Fibrella aestuarina BUZ 2: one gene and its partner. The protein of the gene in region 1 interacts with the protein of each later gene in a pairwise test. Links are inferred from orthologs where the notes say so. Each region holds a gene or a part of one and is shown on either strand. Other genes may lie near its edges.

Region 1 (9,145 bases):
ACGATCCGTTGGCGTTCCAGTCGGCAAACGTTTTTACCACCACCGACCGCGCCGCGCCGCAGGTGCCGGTCGTGACGGTGATGGGCACTGGCTGACTCGGCTGCACCTCGGCTACGGTTGTTGCGCTCGTAAAATCGGTGTAGGTGGTGCAGCCCGTCGCCCCCGCCTGATCGACATTGGCAAACTGAACGCGGGCAATCTTGCTATCACCCGACGACGAGGCCGCCGACGCGCAATAGGCCACGCCACCCGCGCCACTTATTACCAGCCCATAATCCTGGGCGTTATTGCGGAGCGTGCCTTTATGGCTGATCGTGAGCACGTAGGTACGTCCCGGCACCGGGTTAGCGACGTATACCTGCTCGACGTTGTCGCGGATGTTGTCGCCACGGGTAGCGGCGCTTGCCGGATTTTCGGGGTCAAGTACCCAGGGCGAAGTGGTCGTTGTGCCATCCGCCAGGCGAAGATCCAGGTCGTTGACCAGCTTGGGGGTGCGGTCGTTGATCCGGGCAGCACCCGTCTGAGCGGTGCCTTCGGGATCGGTCCAGGCGATGGTCGCTACGAGTGGCCCCCGCCCCGACGCCACCACCGACAGCGAGTAGGTTGCCCCCTGCGCCAGTGTCCGTTCATCGAGCACATGGGTGCGTTCGGCGTTGCGAATCACCTGCGCCGCTTTTTCTACGTTCAGCAGCCCCCAGCCAAAGCGGTAATCGGGACCGGGCGCGTCACCCGCCTCATCGGCCGTGTGCAACACCAATGCTTTCAGGGTGCTGGCCCGCATCACTTTGCTGGCGTTCAGCGACGCGAAATATTCCTGTAACAGCAACAGCGACCCCGACACATTGGGCGACGACATCGACGTGCCGCTCTCGGTCCCATACGCAAACGATGCCGACGACACGGTCGAGGTTACGTTGACGCCCATCCCCACAATGTCGGGCTTGATACGGCCATCGTCGGTGGGCCCCCAACTGCTAAACGAAGCAATGCTAACGTCGCCCGGCCGATTGTAGCCGTTGCTCAGCCGCGACACCGCCCCGACGGTCAGAATGTTCTTGGCGTTGCCGTAGGTCGGAATGTTGTCGTAACCAACCTGCGTTTCGCGGGGCGTCGTACTCCGGCGGCTGCTGTGTTGTACCAGAAAATACGCCTCCCCCGCCGGGGGGCCGCCCTCAGCGTGGTTGTTACCAGCCGATTTGGTGATCAGGTAATAAGGGGCGGCTGCCGCCACGACATCCCAGGCGCGAGCCGTGTTGTCGTATTGTCCGAATTTGAAATCCTGGGTGGCGCTCAGGGTTGTATCGCCCCACCACTCCCATTTGTTGGTTGTCGTGCGCGACGAATTGTAGCGCCAGCCCGCAATGCTGCCGTACGAGTGGTTGGACAGGAGCAGATTCTGGCCCGCGCCGGTCATTTCCGATACATCACTGCTGGCATCCCAGGCTTTGAGGTTCGCGCCGCTCGCCATGCCCCGCACCAGCGGATTCAGCCCGGCGGCCACCAGTGTGCCGCCCACGTGGGTGGCGTGGTTAACGTCGTCGGCTTCCCGGTCGATACTGCTGGTAATATCCTGCTGCACTACCCGGCCCTGAAACTCGGGATGCCCCGTGTAGGTCGCCGCAATTTCCCACATGCCCAGCCGGTCTTTCACCGAGGCCGAACCACCCCGCAGATTCACGCCGAGGCTGCCCCCACTGTAGAGGCTGGTGGTGCGGGTGGTTTCGGCCGCGCGTACGTTGGTAAAGGAGATATCGTAGAGCAGATTGCCCGTGATTTCGTCAATCCCGCGCAGGATCTGCACGTGACCGTTACCAGCCGGCTCTATGGCCTGGCGACCACGTTGGGTAGCCACGGTAAGGGCTCTCTGGTAATTACTGGTTTGTTCCTGTGATAGCGTCTGTTGAAGAGCTTGAAGGCGACTGCGTTGTGCCGCGCTGTATTGGGGCAGCGGTTGTGCCAGCACCGAACTGCTCAGGAAAGCCAGCAGCCCGGCAAGCCGGTAAAATTGAGTCATACAAGAAGTTGATAGTTAACGAATCACCTATATAAACAAAGCTACTTTGCATACGTCAAACCACCGCGAACCGTTGTCGGCACGCCACAACTTTATTATCAGGTTTAGCAAAGGCAGCCACAAGATAATCGACTGCTTATGTTGATTGAATCTAAATAAACTATAAATTTGATGTACTTTATCGACTATCATGCAACACGACACCGACAACGACGCTTTTCCGACCACGCTGATTGCGCTACCTTTAATCACCCGCAACGTACCTGACTGCGTATTTAAGACCTGTTGCAAAAAGTACAAGAAGGGGAAACGCTGCAAAAGCTGCCCTAAAAAATAGGCCAAACCGCCGATGCAACTAACTGCCAGTAGCCGGTCGTTAGCTTCGTATGCATCTGTATTTGCACATTCCCTTTTGCCGGCAGGCCTGCCATTACTGCGACTTCCATTTCAGCACCAATCAGCAACAGCGCCGGGCGGTGGTGGAGGCGATGGCGCGCGAAATCGACCTGCGGCATACGTACCTACCTGCCCAAACACCTCTCCAGACGGTCTATTTTGGCGGGGGTACCCCTTCCCTACTCACCGAAGCCGAGCTGACGTACCTGCTCGACGCCATTCACCGTCACTTCACCGTCGAGCCTGACGCCGAAATTACTCTTGAAGCCAACCCCGACGACCTGGCAGACGCGGCTCACCTGGCGATGCTCCGCCGCTACGTCAATCGATTAAGCATTGGTATTCAGACATTTGACGAAGCTACGTTGCGCTGGATGAACCGCGCTCACAACGCCGCCGAAGCCGAAGCCTGCGTGCCCCGCGCCCGCGACGCTGGTTTCGAGAACCTCAGCATTGACCTCATTTACGGTATTTCGGAGACGATCTGGCCCCGCGATCTGGATAAAGCGCTGGCGCTAGACGTACCTCACCTCTCGGCCTACAACCTCACCATTGAACCCGACACGGCCTTTGGACGCTGGATGGCTAAGGGTCGGCTGACGTCTGTCGATGAAGCGTTATCGGCCAACCAGTTTGCCGAACTGGTGACCGCCCTCAAGGCCGCTGGGTACGTGCATTACGAGATTTCCAACTTTGCCCGGCAGATCGGCTCCACCGTCCAATACGCCCGCCACAACACGGCCTACTGGCAACGCCGCCCCTACCTGGGCATCGGCCCCTCGGCCCACTCCTACGACATTCAAAGCCGTCAATACAATGTTGCTAACAATGCGCTGTACGTAAAGGCGCTGCATGAGGGCGCCGAGCTGACCGACGTACCCAGCGAACGCGAAGCGCTAACTCCCGCCGATCAGGTCAACGATTATTTGCTGACGGGCCTACGTACCCAGTGGGGTTGCCAGTTGAGCGAACTCGACGCGCTGCTCGGTGCGTCCTTCTCAGCCGAGCAGGCTACGACGTTGGCTCAGTTGACACAGACGGGCTGGCTCGTTCAAACAGAAAACAGCCTTACGCTCACCGAATCGGGCAAACTCTTCGCCGATCGCGTGGCGAGTGAGTTATTCGTAGGTTAAGTTTGTAACAATCCGGTTCGATTTTCTGGCTGCGGTATTCTGTTGTCGGCTATGGCCGAGAGGAGCCGGGCCCAAAGACCGTAGACGGAAAACAGTGAACAGCACCATACCATGCCGCCCGAAAAGCGCGTTAATCGCCTACGAACGCCTGCCCCCGACCCTCGGTTAACTCCGCCGCCTATGCCGCCCAGCAACCAGCCTGGCAACCGCCCCTATTCCGGCTCGTCACCATCGGGTCAGTCGCGCCGCGAATCGCCCCGAACGAAACCGTCGGGTACGTCGTCGGGGCTGTATAAGAGCGCGCTGGGTAAGGCGGTTCGGCAGCGGTGGCAGCAGACAAAGACCTACGTTCGGCGGCATCCCATGCTGGTGGTCGTTTACTGGTTTTTGGTTAAAACCATGCTGGTGCTATTCCTGGGTTCGGTGGCCTGGGTGGTTGTGCTGAAGTACGTTCCGGTTTGGTTTACACCCTTAACCATCAGCCGCAAGTGGGACGCGATGGGCACCGATCAGCCCAGTGAGATTCACAAAACCTGGCGGTCGTTCGATGAGATCAATAAGGAAGCCGCCCTGGCCGTCGTAGCCTCCGAAGATCAGCAGTTTCCGTACCACTGGGGGTTCGACTTCGACGAAATTCAGGATGCGATCCGCGAAAACCAGTACCGCAAACGGCCGCGTGGGGCCAGCACCATCTCGCAGCAGGTGGCCAAGAATGTGTTTCTCTGGACGGGCCGCAGCTACATCCGAAAGGGGCTCGAAGTGTACTTCACGGTGCTCATCGAACTGATCTGGGGCAAAAAACGCATTCTGGAAGTGTACCTGAACGTTGCCGAAACCGGCCCGATGACCTTCGGAGTCGAAGCCGCCTCTGAACGGTTCTATGGGCACTCGGCCAGCAGCCTAAGTCGCAGCGAAGCCGCCCGGATTGCCGCCGTGCTGCCCAATCCGAACAAGTTTTCGGTCAAGAATCCGTCGGCCTACATTCAGCGCCGCACCCGCCAGATCTCCCGGCAGATGCGCGCGCTGGGCGGCCAGAAATACATTCGAAACCTGTGATCGCGGCGGAGCCCGGCATGCGTCTCTACGGAACGTGCATCGTACCTTCGCAGCATGAAGTCACGCCATTCCGTCAATCGCGCTGGAAAACGTTCGGGTCCGGTTAGTAGCCACGCCAATTACGTTACACCTAAAAAAGCCTTGGGTCAGCATTTTCTGACCGATATGAGCGTTTCGCAGCGGATTGCCGACCTGCTCAGTGGCCACGCCGGTATCGACGGAGTGCCCTACAAACATGTGCTCGAAATTGGCCCTGGCACGGGCGTGCTGACTCAGTTTTTGCTCAAAGACAGTCGGTTTCAACTCGATGTGGTGGAGATCGACACCGAATCGGTCACGTACCTGAAGCGCAACGTACCTGAGTTGAACGGGCACATTATCGAAGGCGACTTTCTGCAAATGGACCCTACGCAGCTATACGGCGATTCGGCGGCTCCATTCGCGGTCATCGGTAATTTTCCGTACAACATTTCAAGCCAGATTTTCTTTAAAGTACTCGAGATGCGCGAGCAGGTGCCCGAGGTGGTGGGCATGTTGCAGCGTGAGGTGGCCCAACGGCTCGCCTCGGGACCAGGTAGCCGCGACTATGGTATTTTGAGCGTGTTCCTACAAGCCTGGTACGACGTCAAATACGAATTTACGGTGGGGCCGGAAGTGTTTAACCCGCCCCCCAAAGTGCATTCGGGCGTGATCAGTTGCCGCCGTAATAGCCGTACCGACCTGGGCTGCGATGAGCGTAAATTTACCAACGTGGTGAAACATGGGTTCAATCAGCGACGCAAAACGCTCCGCAATGCACTCAAACCCCTCGGTATTACGGAAGCAGCCGCCGCCAGCCCATTCATGGATAAACGCGCCGAACAACTCAGCGTGGCCGATTTCGTCGAATTGACGTTGCTGATGGAACGCGGATGAAGCGGACTTTGATGGATCGATACCACTTTTAGGCGCTTAGGCAACCTAGAAGCAACCTGCTGTGAAGCTGCTTTTCTGACTACCCGCATACGCCTTTCCATTCGCTTCATCCGCGTTCCCATTCTTTTCCATGACCTTCGAACTTACCAAAGAATACCTCGACCGGATTCAGACGGCAATCGACGCAGGCGACGAAACGACCCTTCGCGCCGACATGGACGAGCTGTATCCGGCCGATATTTCGGGGATTCTGTATGAACTGGACACGACTTCGGCCCGCTACCTGCTGAGTTTACTCGACAAAAACGTGGGTGCCGAGATTCTGGTGAACCTCGACGAGTCAATTCGGGATGGATTCATCGCGTCGTTTACATCGGAAGAGCTAGCCCCGTTTGTCGAGGAAATGGATTCCGATGATGCCGTTGACTTGCTCAACGAGCAGCCGGTGCAACTGCGCGAAGAGGTGATTGGCCTGCTCAACGACCGCGAACAGGCCCGGTTTATCATCGACCTGCTCCACTACGACGAAGACGTGGCCGGGGGCCTCATGCAGAAGGAGTTGGTTAAGATTCAAGTCGACACCAACGTCAATCAGTGCATCGAGGAGATCCGGCAGCAGGCCGAAAACGTGGAGAAAGTCTACGCCGTCTACGTGGTCGATGAAGCGGGCAAGTTGCTTGGCTTTGTGTCGCTGAAAAAGATCGTGCTGGCCCGGAAATACGCCAAAATTGCGGACATCTACGAGCAGGACGTAGTCGCTGTAGAAACCTACCGGCCCGTGACCGAGGTCGCTGAGATCATGCAGAAATATGACCTCGACGCGGTGCCCGTCGTGAACGTACAGGGCCGCCTTTTGGGCCGGATCACCATCGATGATATCGTCGACGTGATTACCGAACAGGCTGAAGACGACATTCAGGCGATTTCGGGTCTGTCGGGTGAAGTAGAGGAAGACGATACGCTCTGGGTACGTGCTAAAGCGCAGCTCCCTTGGCTGCTGGCCGGGGCCGTGGGTAGCTTGATGGCCGCCACGGTGATCAACGGTTTTCAGAGCGAACTGGGCAAGATTGCGGCTTTGGCGGCATTTATCCCCATTATCGGTTCGACGGGTGGCAACGTAGGCATTCAGACGGCCTCGCTCATCGTGCAGAGCCTTTCCGATTCATCGGGACTGACCTATTCCTTGGGGCAGCGGTTGCTCCGAACGCTCGTGCTGGCGCTGGTCAACGGTGCCGTAGTGGGCTTATTGGCGGGTTCCTACACGCTCCTGATCGGCGAACCTCGGCTGTTTTCTGTCGTGGGTCTTTCGCTGTTGAGCGTGGTGCTGCTGGCGTCGTTCATGGGTACCATTACGCCCTTGCTCCTCAACCGAATTGGCATCAACCCGGCGGTGGCGTCGGGGCCATTTATTACCACCGCCAATGACCTGATCGGCATCGGCGTGTACTTCCTGATTGCCGAATACCTGCTGGCTGAATTGTAACGTACCCTCCAGTCTCGTGCTCGTTTATCAAACACATACCACGCTACCACCCGAACCGCTGCTGAGTACGTTGCTCGACCTGCTCACGGCGGTATTCGCGAATCAGTCACGTGCAGAATGGCTCGACGACCTGACGCGCAAGGCTACGCACCCGGCTTTTCAGCTGCTACTGGCCCTTGATGGCCAACGGGTGGTAGGCTGCAAGATTGGGTATGAGTGGCAGTCGGGTACGTTTTATAGCTGGCTGGGAGGCGTCGATCCGGCCTGGCGCGGACGGGGTATCGCTGCCGAACTGATGTGCCGACAACATGACGCCTGCCGCCTCGCTGGGTACGTTACCATCCGCACGCACACCTACAACCAATGGCGGTCTATGCTGATCCTGAACATCCGGCATGGTTTCGACGTGGTTGGCACCCAACCCGGCAAACACGGGCTGACGATTATGCTGGAGAAGCCGCTACGCGGATAGAGCTGTCAGCGGATTTACAGCGCCTGCCGTAGGCCTTTCAGCTCACGAATCGACACTTTGAATGCGAGTGTGAGCGCCCCGTAAATACCGCCCCCGATGGCGATTTCAGCCAACGCATTCGCAATGCCTTCATGCCCGAAGAAGGCTTTGTAAACCGCAACCCCGCCAACCATCAGGATGCAGAACAGCAGTGGTCGTACGATGTTCCGCAGGAACGTACCCATAAACGACCCAACGAGGTAGTGAACGATGGCGAAGTTGACCAGCAGATTGAAGGCGGTTGCCAGCAGAAACGCGGTCGCGGCGCCCTTTACGCCGTATTCGCGCCCCAGCCAGTATACCAGCGGAATCTTGATTAGCAGGGTAGCGAGATTCAGGTAGAAGAGCAGGTTGGGCTTGCCTTTCGTAAACGCCAGCGTAAAGAGGGGGTGGCTCAGGCACATCAACGTACCCACGAACACGAAGATGTGAATCAGGTCGACGGTAGACTCCCAACCCGGCCCGTAAAGGAGCGGCACCACCGTATCAGCCGTAATGAACAGACCGGCCAACAGGGGCATGTTGCAGTAACTCAGGATGTCGAGGATTTTCAGATACGACCGTTTCAATTCGGCATTATTGTCCTGCATTTTAGCCAGCACCGGGTACGCCACCTGCAGGATAATCGGGTTGAGCTTGGTGATGGGGTACACGGCCAGTTGGTAGGCCAGTGTGTAGAAACCCAGCATCTCGTTGCCCAGAATAAACCCGATAAACAGGTTGTCGTAGTTAGACTGCACGAAGCCCAGAATGCCATCACCGAGCGTATACAGGCCAAACCGCAGGTGTTCGCGCACTTCGCGCAGGACCATCTGAAACCGGGGCACAAACAGCGGGTAACCCAGCAACACTTGTAGCGTTGTGCGCAGCGCCTGCCCAACCAGCTGCCCTATCACCAGCGACAGTTCGTGCATGCCCCGGAACGCCAGCACAAGCGTGGTGCCTGTACCGACTACCGTGCCGACAATGTCAATGATCGCGATGGTTCGGAACCGCAGTTCCTTTTCCATCAGAAATAAGTAAAGTTGCCCAATGTAGACGATCAAAAAATAGAACGACGACAGGTGCAATACCCGCTCCAGACGGGGCTCGTGGTTGTAGCTGGCAATAGTGGGGGCCGAAAACTGGAGTACGGTGAAGATCAACACGCCAAGACTGATGTTGAGCCAGTATAGGGTTGACAGCACCGTGCGATCGCTCTCCTGTTTGTAGATGATCGATCCCGAAAAACCAAGGTTAGTGAATAGCTGAAAGAAGGTGAGAATCAAGTTACTGAGGGCCACTAACCCAAATTCGGTAGGCGAGAGCAGCCGGGCCAGTACCGTCACCTGACCAAACTGAAAGACCGTTGAGATTACCGTCGCGATGGTAATCCACTTACCTCCATTCAGGGCTGCACTTTTTGTACTCATTTAAGAAAGGGGAATTGACCACTGTAGGCCTTATGACCACTGCTAACCGTTGACGACGTCATGAATGGCTTATTGGCCGATGACAAAGATAGGTGTCTCACTTACCGGTATAACTACATCACCATTTAGACTTATCATTCGCTGTTTTGTCATATGGTCGCGGCCAATTTGAGGTAAAAAAAGTTCGACGGCCCGTCCCTTGGGTACGTTCAGCCGGTAGGTGGC
Region 2 (9,280 bases), 6.1 Mb from region 1 along the record:
GGTGCGCCGCAAACGGAAGCCCAACCGCATTGCCACGTGGATCAATGAGGTGATTGGTTTCGACCGGCTGTTCGGCTCCGATAATGCCTGGCCGATTCGTAACATCAACCGCATTTTGTGGGTGACGTTGCTGCTGATGCTCTACATCGGCCTGAACCACAACGCCGAACGACTGGTACGGCGCATCCACCGCACCCGCACCGATGTCGACGAGTTGCGCGCGCAGGCGACCACGCTCGAAGCCGATCTGGCCCGTAGCAGCAAACAATCGGAAATCAGCAAACGCGTCTACGCCGACAGCCTCGTCGACAGCCAAACGCCACCTATCAAATTAATTGTGAATGAGTAATTTCAAATGAATGATGTATGATGAATAATGTACAATGAATGGGCTATGAGTCAATCCGTTCGGCTAGCAAACCCAGTATACATTGTTCATTATACATTATTCATTCTCCACCCTCTCCCATGAACATCAAAGAAGAATTCCTGAACCGATCGCGGCACGCCTTCTTTGCACTGGTGTTGCTGGGCGTAGCGATCCTGGGTCGGCTGGTATACATGCAATACTTTGCCACCTTCAAGAAGAAGGGCGAAACAGAAGCCAAACTCTGGAGCCAGCGCATCGAAGGCTTTCAGATCCGGCAGGATACGTTGCGGGCCAAACGGGGCGACATCTACGCCCGCGATGGTAGTCTGCTGGCAACCTCGCTCCCAACCTACGAAGTGGGCATCGACCCGCGTGTGGCCAAGGAAGACTATTTCAACGCCAAAGTCGATTCGCTGGGGCTGGTGATGTCGGCCATTTTTCGGGACAAATCGGCCCGCGAATACACCAGTCTGGTGCGGGCCGCGCGCCAATCGGGCCGAAAATACCTGCTGCTCAACCGGCGGCGGGTGTCGTTTCAGGAGCGGCAGGAGCTGTTGAAATGGCCTTTTTTCCGAAAAACCAAAAAGCTGTCGGCGCGGGGCGGTGGGCTGCGGGCCTATTACGAGCGCTACCACCCCTACGGGCAGATGGCCTTGCGAACGGTGGGCGACCTGAACCCGAAAAACGGACAGGGGCAAATGGGCCTCGAGGCCTCATTCCAGACCGCGCTGGCCGGTAAAAACGCCGTTGGGCTGGTCGAAGTACTGGCTGGCGGCGTGAAGAAGCCCGTCGACGATGGCCCCGACATGAAACCCGAACCCGGCCTCGACCTGTACACGACGATCGACGTCAATTTTCAGGACATTGCCGAAACCGCGCTGAAAGGCGCGTTGGAGCGCTACAACGCCGACCGGGGCAGCGTAATCGTGATGGAGGTACAGACGGGCGAAATCCGGGCGTTGGCCAACCTCACCCGGCAAAACGGTGGGTACGTCGAAAACTTCAACCACGCGCTGGCGGGCCGCACCGATCCGGGTAGCACTTTCAAGCTGGCGACCATGATGGCCCTGCTGGAAGAAAAAGCCATCTGGCCCGGCAAGATGATTCACACCGGCGACCGGGCCGTGCGCTACCACGGCGTTGAAGTGGCCGACTCGAAAGGCGGCGCGTCAGGCAGCATTACGGCACAGCAGGTGTTTGAAAAGTCATCGAACGTGGGCATCCACATGATGATGGCGAGCTACTTCTACAGCCGTCCCGACCTGTATTGTCGCTACCTGCGGCAGTTCCGGCTCAACAAACCCACGGGCATCCACATGCGCGGCGAGGCGCCCCCCGTTATGCGCAACCCCGACATGAAAGGCTGGAGCAAAACGTCGCTCACCTTCATGTCGTACGGCTACGAAATGCAGCTGACGCCCCTGCAAATGCTGACGTTCTACAACGCGGTGGCCAACGATGGGCGCTGGGTACGTCCGATGCTGGTGAAACAGGTGAAACTGGCCGGTGAAGTCATCGAAGAGACCGCGCCCTATGTAGCGCCCGAACCGATTGCCAAACCCGAGACGATCCGGCTGGTGAAAAACATGCTTGAAGGGGTTGTTGACCACGGCACGGCCCGCAACATCCGAAACCCCAATTACAAGATCGCGGGGAAGACCGGCACCGCGCAGAAAATCGTCAACGGGCTTTACCAAAAAGGGCGGTACTATACGTCATTCATTGGCTATTTCCCCGCCGACCACCCCAAATACACGATCCTGACGATGGTGGATAACCCGCACGGCGAAAACGTCAATCTGCTCTATGCGGGTAGCGTGTCGGCCCCCGTCTTTAAAGAAGTGGCCGACCGGATTTACAGCTACGACATCGACATCCACGCGCCCATGCGCCCGCGCCGTGCCGAGCGCCCCGCCCGGTTCAGCCCGCAACTGGCCAATGCCGGGTATGCCGAAGACCTCCACACGATCAGCACCGAACTGAACCTCGACAGTCAGCCCGCCGCCGAAGGCTGGGTACGTCGGCGCGAGGGGGGTAGCTGGCAGAGCGTACCGGCGCGGAAAGACCGCATCCCCGACGTACGCGGCCTCACCCTGCGCGACGCCCTGCCCCTGCTCGAAAACCGGGGGCTGCGCGTAGCCGTGCAGGGCCGGGGCAAAGTACAGGAGCAATCGCTTGAGCCAGGCATCGCACTCGCCAACAACCGGCAGATCGTACTGACGTTACAGTAAGGCCTGACGCAATCGATCTTGCCGATAAAGCCGTAATTTTGGTTTATGGAAACGCCATCACCCGCTATTGACCAGCTAGAGCACTTACCCGGGCACATTCGCGATACACTCGCGAAGGTCCGGCAAGAGTTAATAGCCTTTTACGGTGATCAACTTAAGCGAATTATTCTGTTTGGATCGTATGCTCGGGGTGATTTTCATGAGGACTCTGACCTCGACATTATGCCCGTTGTGAGTGGGACATCAGTACTGGACCTCAAAAAGGAAGGCCTCTTCCAGCTAGCTTACCGGCACTTTGAGCAAGACCGCATTCGCGTTTCGTTTGTGCCATCGTTGATGAGCCAATTTGTCGAAGCAGAAACCTTCCTGCTCATGTTTGTTCACAAAGACGGTATTGACCTGTGAAGGAACGTGTAGCCCGATGGCTGGCCAAAGCGGATGATAGTTTAGAATCTGCTCAACTGCTCCTCAATAAAGCTCATATAGCAGGCGCTGTCAACCGGGCCTATTACGCCATGTTCGACGCTTTCCGTACGCTTCTGTTTGTTGAGAGCGTGTTTACTAATTTTGGTTGAGTAATACCCCACTACAGCCCTGTTCAGTACTTGCGTATTTTATTGAATGACGAATCCAACTCCTAAACGCCGACTGGCCATTCTGGGCTCGACAGGCTCCATTGGCACCCAGGCGATCGAGGTCGTACAGGCCCACCCTGATCAGTTTTCGGTGGAAGTCCTGACGGCCAACCACAACGCCGACCTCCTGATTGAACAGGCCCGGCTGGTGCAACCCAACGTGGTGGTCATCTGCGACGAAACCCGCTACGACACCGTTTTTTCGGCCCTCGACCCGCTGGGCATCAAAGTCTACGCCGGCCTCAACTCCATTGCCTCTGTCGTGCAGATGGACAGCGTCGATATGGTGCTGACGGCGATGGTCGGCTATGCGGGTCTGCTGCCCACTATTAAGGCCATCGAAGCGGGCAAACCCATTGCGCTGGCCAACAAAGAAACGTTGGTGGTAGCGGGCGAACTCATCACCCGGCTGGCAGCCCAACGCGGCGTCAATATATACCCCGTCGATTCAGAGCATTCGGCCATTTTTCAGTGCCTGGTGGGTGAGTTTCACAATCCCATTGAGAAGATTATCCTGACGGCGTCGGGTGGGCCGTTCCGGGGCAAAGACCGGACGTACCTGGAAACTGTCACGAAGGCACAGGCGCTGAAACACCCCAACTGGAGCATGGGCGCCAAAATCACCATCGATTCGGCTACGCTGATGAACAAGGGGCTGGAGGTCATCGAGGCTAAATGGCTGTTCAACCTGCGGCCCGATCAGATCGAGGTGGTGGTGCATCCGCAAAGCATTATTCATTCGCTGGTGCAGTTTGAAGACGGTAGCCTCAAGGCACAGCTGGGCCTGCCCGACATGAAGCTGCCTATTCAATTTGCACTTGGTTACCCCAATCGGCTAAAATCCGACTTCCCACGTTTTAACTTTGCCAATTATTCGTCGCTAACCTTCGAGCAGCCCGACCTGGGTACGTTCCGTAACCTGCAACTGGCGTTTGATGCGCTGGAACGGGGCGGTAACATGCCCTGCATCATCAACGCCGCCAACGAAGTGGCGGTTGATGCCTTCCTGCACGACCGGGTTAGCTTTCTGGGTATCTCCGATGTTATCGAGGCCGCGATGCAGCAGGTCTCGTTTGTGGCTAACCCCACGTACGACGACTACGTGGCCACCGACAAAGAAACCCGCCGGCTAGCGACCGAAAAACTTGGGAGTTTTGTTTAAAAAATAGCGTTTGGTAGCTGGTAACTGGCAAGTTTGCCGCATCAAACGGGAGACGTCAACCGTCAAACGGATTTCATGGAAATAGCAATTATGGTTGGTCAGCTGTTGCTGGCCCTTTCAATTTTGGTTGGTCTGCATGAGTTGGGCCACTTATTGGCAGCGCGTCTGTTCGGGATGCGCGTTGAACAGTATTTCATCGGGTTCCCGCCCAAGGTGGTCAGCATCCGGCGGGGCGAGACCGAATATGGCCTCGGTGCCATTCCGCTGGGTGGCTTCGTGAAAATTTCGGGCATGATCGACGAATCGCTCGACACGGACCAGATGAATCAGCCGCCTAAACCCTACGAGTTTCGGGCCAAACCCGCCTGGCAGCGTTTGGTGGTGATGATGGGCGGTATCATCGTCAACATCATTACGGGTATCACCATTTTTGTGGCGCTGATTTACAGCCTCGGCAGCACCTACATCTCGACCCGCGACGCCAAATACGGCATTGTGGCCCTCGAATACGGGCAGCAGATCGGCTTAAAAACCGGTGACCGGATCGTCGAAATCAACGGAAAATCATTCGACAACATCGCCGAGGTAACCAGCCCCGACGTGCTGCTCGGCCACAACAGCTATTACACCGTCGAGCGACCTAACGCCTCAGGTACGTTGGAACGGGTGCGCGTCGACGTACCCAACAACATGGCTGAGCGCTTTTCGAGCAAAGAGGCGGCCAGTCAGTTCATCGCCCCTATTTTCCCTTTCTCGGTATCTGAAGTACAGCCCGGCTCCCCCGCCGACAAGGCAGGCCTGAAAGCCGGTGACCGCATCACGAGCGTCAACGATCAGCCTACGGCCTTCTTCCATGAAGTGCAGCAGGGTATTCGGGCCAACAAGGGCAAAGTGATTACGCTGGGCATTCAGCGGGGCAATCAGTCGCTGACGATTCGGCCGATGGTTTCGCCGGAGGGTACCATCGGTTTCTTCCAGAAATCGGAACTGAAAGAAACCCATGTTGACTACACGTTTGGCGAGGCGCTGAGTAAAGGCACCAAGCAGGCCTTCGGTGTGATCTACGATAATATCCGTGGGTTTGGCAAAATCTTCAAGGGCGAAGTGTCGGCTTCGAAGGCCATCAGCGGCCCCGTAGGCATTGCCAAAATGTTTGGCGGCGTGTGGGACTGGACGCGCTTCTGGTCGCTGGCGGGCCTGCTGTCGATGGCGCTGGCCTTCATGAACGCACTGCCCATTCCGGCACTCGACGGCGGGCATGCGACCATCCTGCTCTATGAGATGATCTCGGGCCGTAAGCCATCCGACAAGTTTGTGGAGGGTGCGCAGCGGGTAGGCATGGTGTTGTTGCTGGGCTTGATGGCCTACGCCTTCTTTATCGACATTTTCCTGAAGTAAACGTGAGCCGAAACGAGCAGAAACGACAGGGACAAACCTATCTGTCAGGGTTATTCTTTGGTGCAGCGGGCAGCGGCGACCATGGCTCAAGGCTTGCCAGCGTCATGGCCGGAGGCGCCCTGTGTTTTCTGCTCGTTTCACTGGTTGCCTTCGTCGCGCATCCGTTTCATACCAGCCTCACCCAGATTCAGTACGACGCCAAAAACCAGGCGTTTGAGGTGAGTTTCCGCGTTTTTACCGACGATTTGGAAACCGCTCTAACGAAAGAAAATAACGGGAATAAGATCCACTTACAGGATCAGAAACACGACCGTTTAATTGAAAAGTACATTCGTAAGCAGTTTATTATTGCCGACGCGCAGCGAAAGCCTAAGGTCTTAACGTACATTGGGTATGAGCCGGAAGGTGATGCCCAGTGGATTTATTTTGAACTACCGGGGCAATCACCCGACGGGCTGAAAAACGTGGTCATAAAGCATACGCTATTGATGGATTTGTTCGATGATCAAGTCAATTTGGTCAACCTGCAAAGCAGCCAGCAGAAGAAAACGATTGTCTTCCGAAACAATCAGCCCGTTCAGGCAGTATCGCTTTGACAAGCCCACGGCGTTTTCGCCCTAAGTGACCTTGTTACAGCCCGTTTAGCCAGCCAAAAGAGTTACGAATCCGCGTTCTGGCATGTTGCTTGTCCTGTATACCCCCTGCACTTCTCAACCATAAAGAAACCCACTGCGTGCACTTTTCACTGCCTTTTTGGCAGGATACATTATGATATTATCAAGTGATTTGGCTTCAGGTCTGTTTTTGGCAGATACAGATTTAGACAGTCTGGAAATGATTCCACTCGGTTCGCCCGACGGCGACGATCTGGATTACGAAATGCCCGAACATTTACCTATTCTGCCCGTTCGAAATACGGTTTTGTTTCCCGGAGTGGTGGTGCCTGTCACGGTTGGGCGGCAAAAATCAATCCGGCTGGTCAAGAAGGCTTATAAGGGTAACCGCATCATCGGGGTGGTGGCGCAGAATAATCAGCAGAAAGACGAGCCCACGCCCGACGATCTGTACCGCATCGGCACGGTCGCCTACATCATTAAGATGATCACCCTGCCCGATGGCAACATCACGATTATCATTCAGGGTAAAAAGCGGTTTGAAATTCAACGGATCGAGCAGGAAGACCCCTTCCTGACGGCAACGGTTCGTCAGATCGAAGACTCCTTCCCGAGCGCCCATAAAAAAGAAGGCAAAGCGCTGTTGCAGTCGCTGAAAGAAGCGGCCTACAAGATCCTGCGCCTCAACCCGGAGATTCCGCAGGAAGCCCGCATCGCGCTCGACAACATCGAAAGCCCAATCTTCCTGCTGCATTTCCTGTCGTCGAACATCAACGCCGAAGTATCGGATAAGCAGCAGCTACTGGAAAAACTGGAAGGTGTTCAGCAGGCGCAATTGCTGCTCGAATATTACCTGAAGGAGGTGCAACTGCTGGAACTGAAACGCGAGATTCAGAGCAAAGCCAGCCTCGACCTCGATCAGCAGCAGCGCGACTACTACCTGCGGCAGCAGATGAAAGTGCTGCAGGATGAGCTGGGCATGGACAACCCCGATCGTGAGCTGGAGCAGATTCGGGTGCGGGCCAACCAGAAAAAGTGGCCGCAGGCCGTGCGCGAGCATTTCGAAAAAGAACTCAGCAAGCTGCAACGCAGTAACCCGATGGCCCCCGAGTATCCTGTCACGATGAACTACATCGAACTGATGGTCGATCTGCCCTGGGGTGAATACACGAAAGACAATTTTGACCTGAAACGCGCCCAGAAAATCCTCGACGGCGACCATTTTGGGTTGGAAAAAGTGAAGGAGCGGATCATCGAATACCTGGCCGTTCTTAAGCTGAAAAACGACATGAAAGCCCCCATCCTGTGCCTCTACGGGCCTCCGGGCGTAGGGAAAACATCGCTGGGCCGGTCGGTTGCCAAGGCGTTGGGCCGCAAATATTCGCGCATGGCCCTCGGCGGGGTGCACGACGAAGCCGAAATACGGGGTCACCGCAAGACCTACATCGGCGCCATGCCGGGCAAGATCGTGCAGAACATTCGCAAGTGCGGGGCCTCGAACCCGGTCTTTATTCTCGACGAGATCGACAAAGTGAGCAGCGACTTCCGGGGCGACCCGTCGTCGGCACTGCTGGAGGTGCTTGACCCCGAGCAGAACTCGACGTTTGTCGACAACTACCTCGACGTTGAGTTCGACTTGTCGAAATGCCTGTTCATCGCCACGGCCAACTCGCTCGACACCATCCACCCCGCCCTGCGCGACCGGATGGAGATCATCGACATTACGGGCTACACGGTGGAAGAGAAAGTGCAGATCGCCAAGAAGTACCTGATTCCGAAACAACGCCGCGAACACGGTTTGAAAACCAAGGATTTGCAGTTCGATGATAAGGCAGTGCTACGGATCATCGAAGGTTACACAAGGGAGTCGGGGGTGCGGAGCCTCGAACAGAAAATTGGTTCGCTCGTCCGTAAAATTGCTAAGTCGATCGCCCTGGAAGAGCCTTATCAGCATCAGGTACGTCCCGCCGACGTGACCAAGCTGCTCGGCCCCGAAATTTTCGATAAAGACCTGTATTCCGACGACGACATCGCCGGGATCGTGACGGGCCTGGCCTGGACACAGGTTGGCGGCGAGATTTTGCTCATCGAAAGCAGCCTCAGCCGGGGCAAAGGCGTGCTGACCCTGTCAGGGCAACTGGGCGACGTGATGAAAGAGTCGGCGATCACGGCTCTCTCCTATCTGAAAGCCCACGCCGACGACTTGGGCATCGATTACCGCATTTTCAACAACTACGACCTGCACGTACACGTACCGGCGGGCGCCGTGCCCAAAGATGGCCCCTCGGCGGGGATCACGATGGTCACGTCGATGGCGTCGATTTACACGCAACGGAAGGTTCGTCCCTTTGTGGCGATGACCGGCGAGGTAACCCTGCGCGGCAAAGTACTGCCGGTGGGTGGTATCAAAGAGAAAATTCTGGCGGCCAATCGGGCGGGCGTTCGTGAGATTATCCTTTGCTCGAAGAACCGCAAAGACATCGAGGAGATCAACCCGGCGTACGTGAAAGACCTGACGTTCCACTACGCCGATACGGTCGATCAGGTGCTGGCGATTTCGCTGTTGCCTAATCAGGTGAGCCGACCGCTGAAGTTTATCCTGCCCGAGGAAAAACCGGAGCCGGCGATGAGTCAGTCATAAGCACACTGTGTTATCACAAAAGCCCGCCTGGTTGTCCAGACGGGCTTTTGTGCACCACCAACGTACCTGAACGGACCTATTCGGCCCGGCTCAGGTCGGCGTGCTGATAGGTACTGGCGGCATGTACCAACACCGGCTGACTGGCCGGGCCCGTGCGGGTGGTGCGGGTTGACGTGAACACCAGATCGAACTCGACTTTCCGGCTGTTGAACGTGTACGTGGTCGTGAT

The links.
Region 2: the proteins of mtgA (region 1) and FAES_RS27605 interact in binary tests that used the Escherichia coli proteins (3 or more experiments, as listed by UniProt). The link is inferred for Fibrella aestuarina BUZ 2 from one-to-one orthologs.

What each region holds. Positions count from the first base shown.
Region 1 is NC_020054.1:559,748-568,892, forward strand. The notes cover bases 2,861-5,626. They hold mtgA (monofunctional biosynthetic peptidoglycan transglycosylase), read left to right. Parts: upstream 2,861-3,654; coding sequence 3,655-4,599; downstream 4,600-5,626. Other genes in these bases: hemW (radical SAM family heme chaperone HemW), read left to right, coding at 2,861-3,543; rsmA (16S rRNA (adenine(1518)-N(6)/adenine(1519)-N(6))-dimethyltransferase RsmA), read left to right, coding at 4,654-5,514. In the rest of the region: FAES_RS02140 (S8 family serine peptidase), read right to left, coding at 1-2,014; more of hemW, read left to right, coding at 2,401-2,860; mgtE (magnesium transporter), read left to right, coding at 5,645-6,997; FAES_RS02165 (GNAT family N-acetyltransferase), read left to right, coding at 7,014-7,469; FAES_RS02170 (MOP flippase family protein), read right to left, coding at 7,484-8,920; FAES_RS02175 (hypothetical protein), read right to left, coding at 8,990-9,145. UniProt on the Escherichia coli protein: Peptidoglycan polymerase that catalyzes glycan chain elongation from lipid-linked precursors. May play a role in peptidoglycan assembly during cell division in collaboration with other cell division proteins.
Region 2 is NC_020054.1:6,646,548-6,655,827, forward strand. Bases 134-3,034 are described here. They hold FAES_RS27605 (PASTA domain-containing penicillin-binding protein), read left to right. Parts: upstream 134-468; coding sequence 469-2,601; downstream 2,602-3,034. Other genes in these bases: FAES_RS27600 (FtsL-like putative cell division protein), read left to right, coding at 134-349; FAES_RS29375 (nucleotidyltransferase family protein), read left to right, coding at 2,647-3,006; FAES_RS30860 (HEPN domain-containing protein), read left to right, coding at 3,003-3,034. In the rest of the region: more of FAES_RS27600, read left to right, coding at 1-133; more of FAES_RS30860, read left to right, coding at 3,035-3,176; FAES_RS27615 (1-deoxy-D-xylulose-5-phosphate reductoisomerase), read left to right, coding at 3,223-4,398; RIP metalloprotease RseP, read left to right, coding at 4,474-5,796; FAES_RS27625 (DUF6702 family protein), read left to right, coding at 5,799-6,392; lon (endopeptidase La), read left to right, coding at 6,565-9,051; FAES_RS29380 (hypothetical protein), read right to left, coding at 9,128-9,280. UniProt on the Escherichia coli protein: Essential cell division protein that catalyzes cross-linking of the peptidoglycan cell wall at the division septum. Required for localization of FtsN.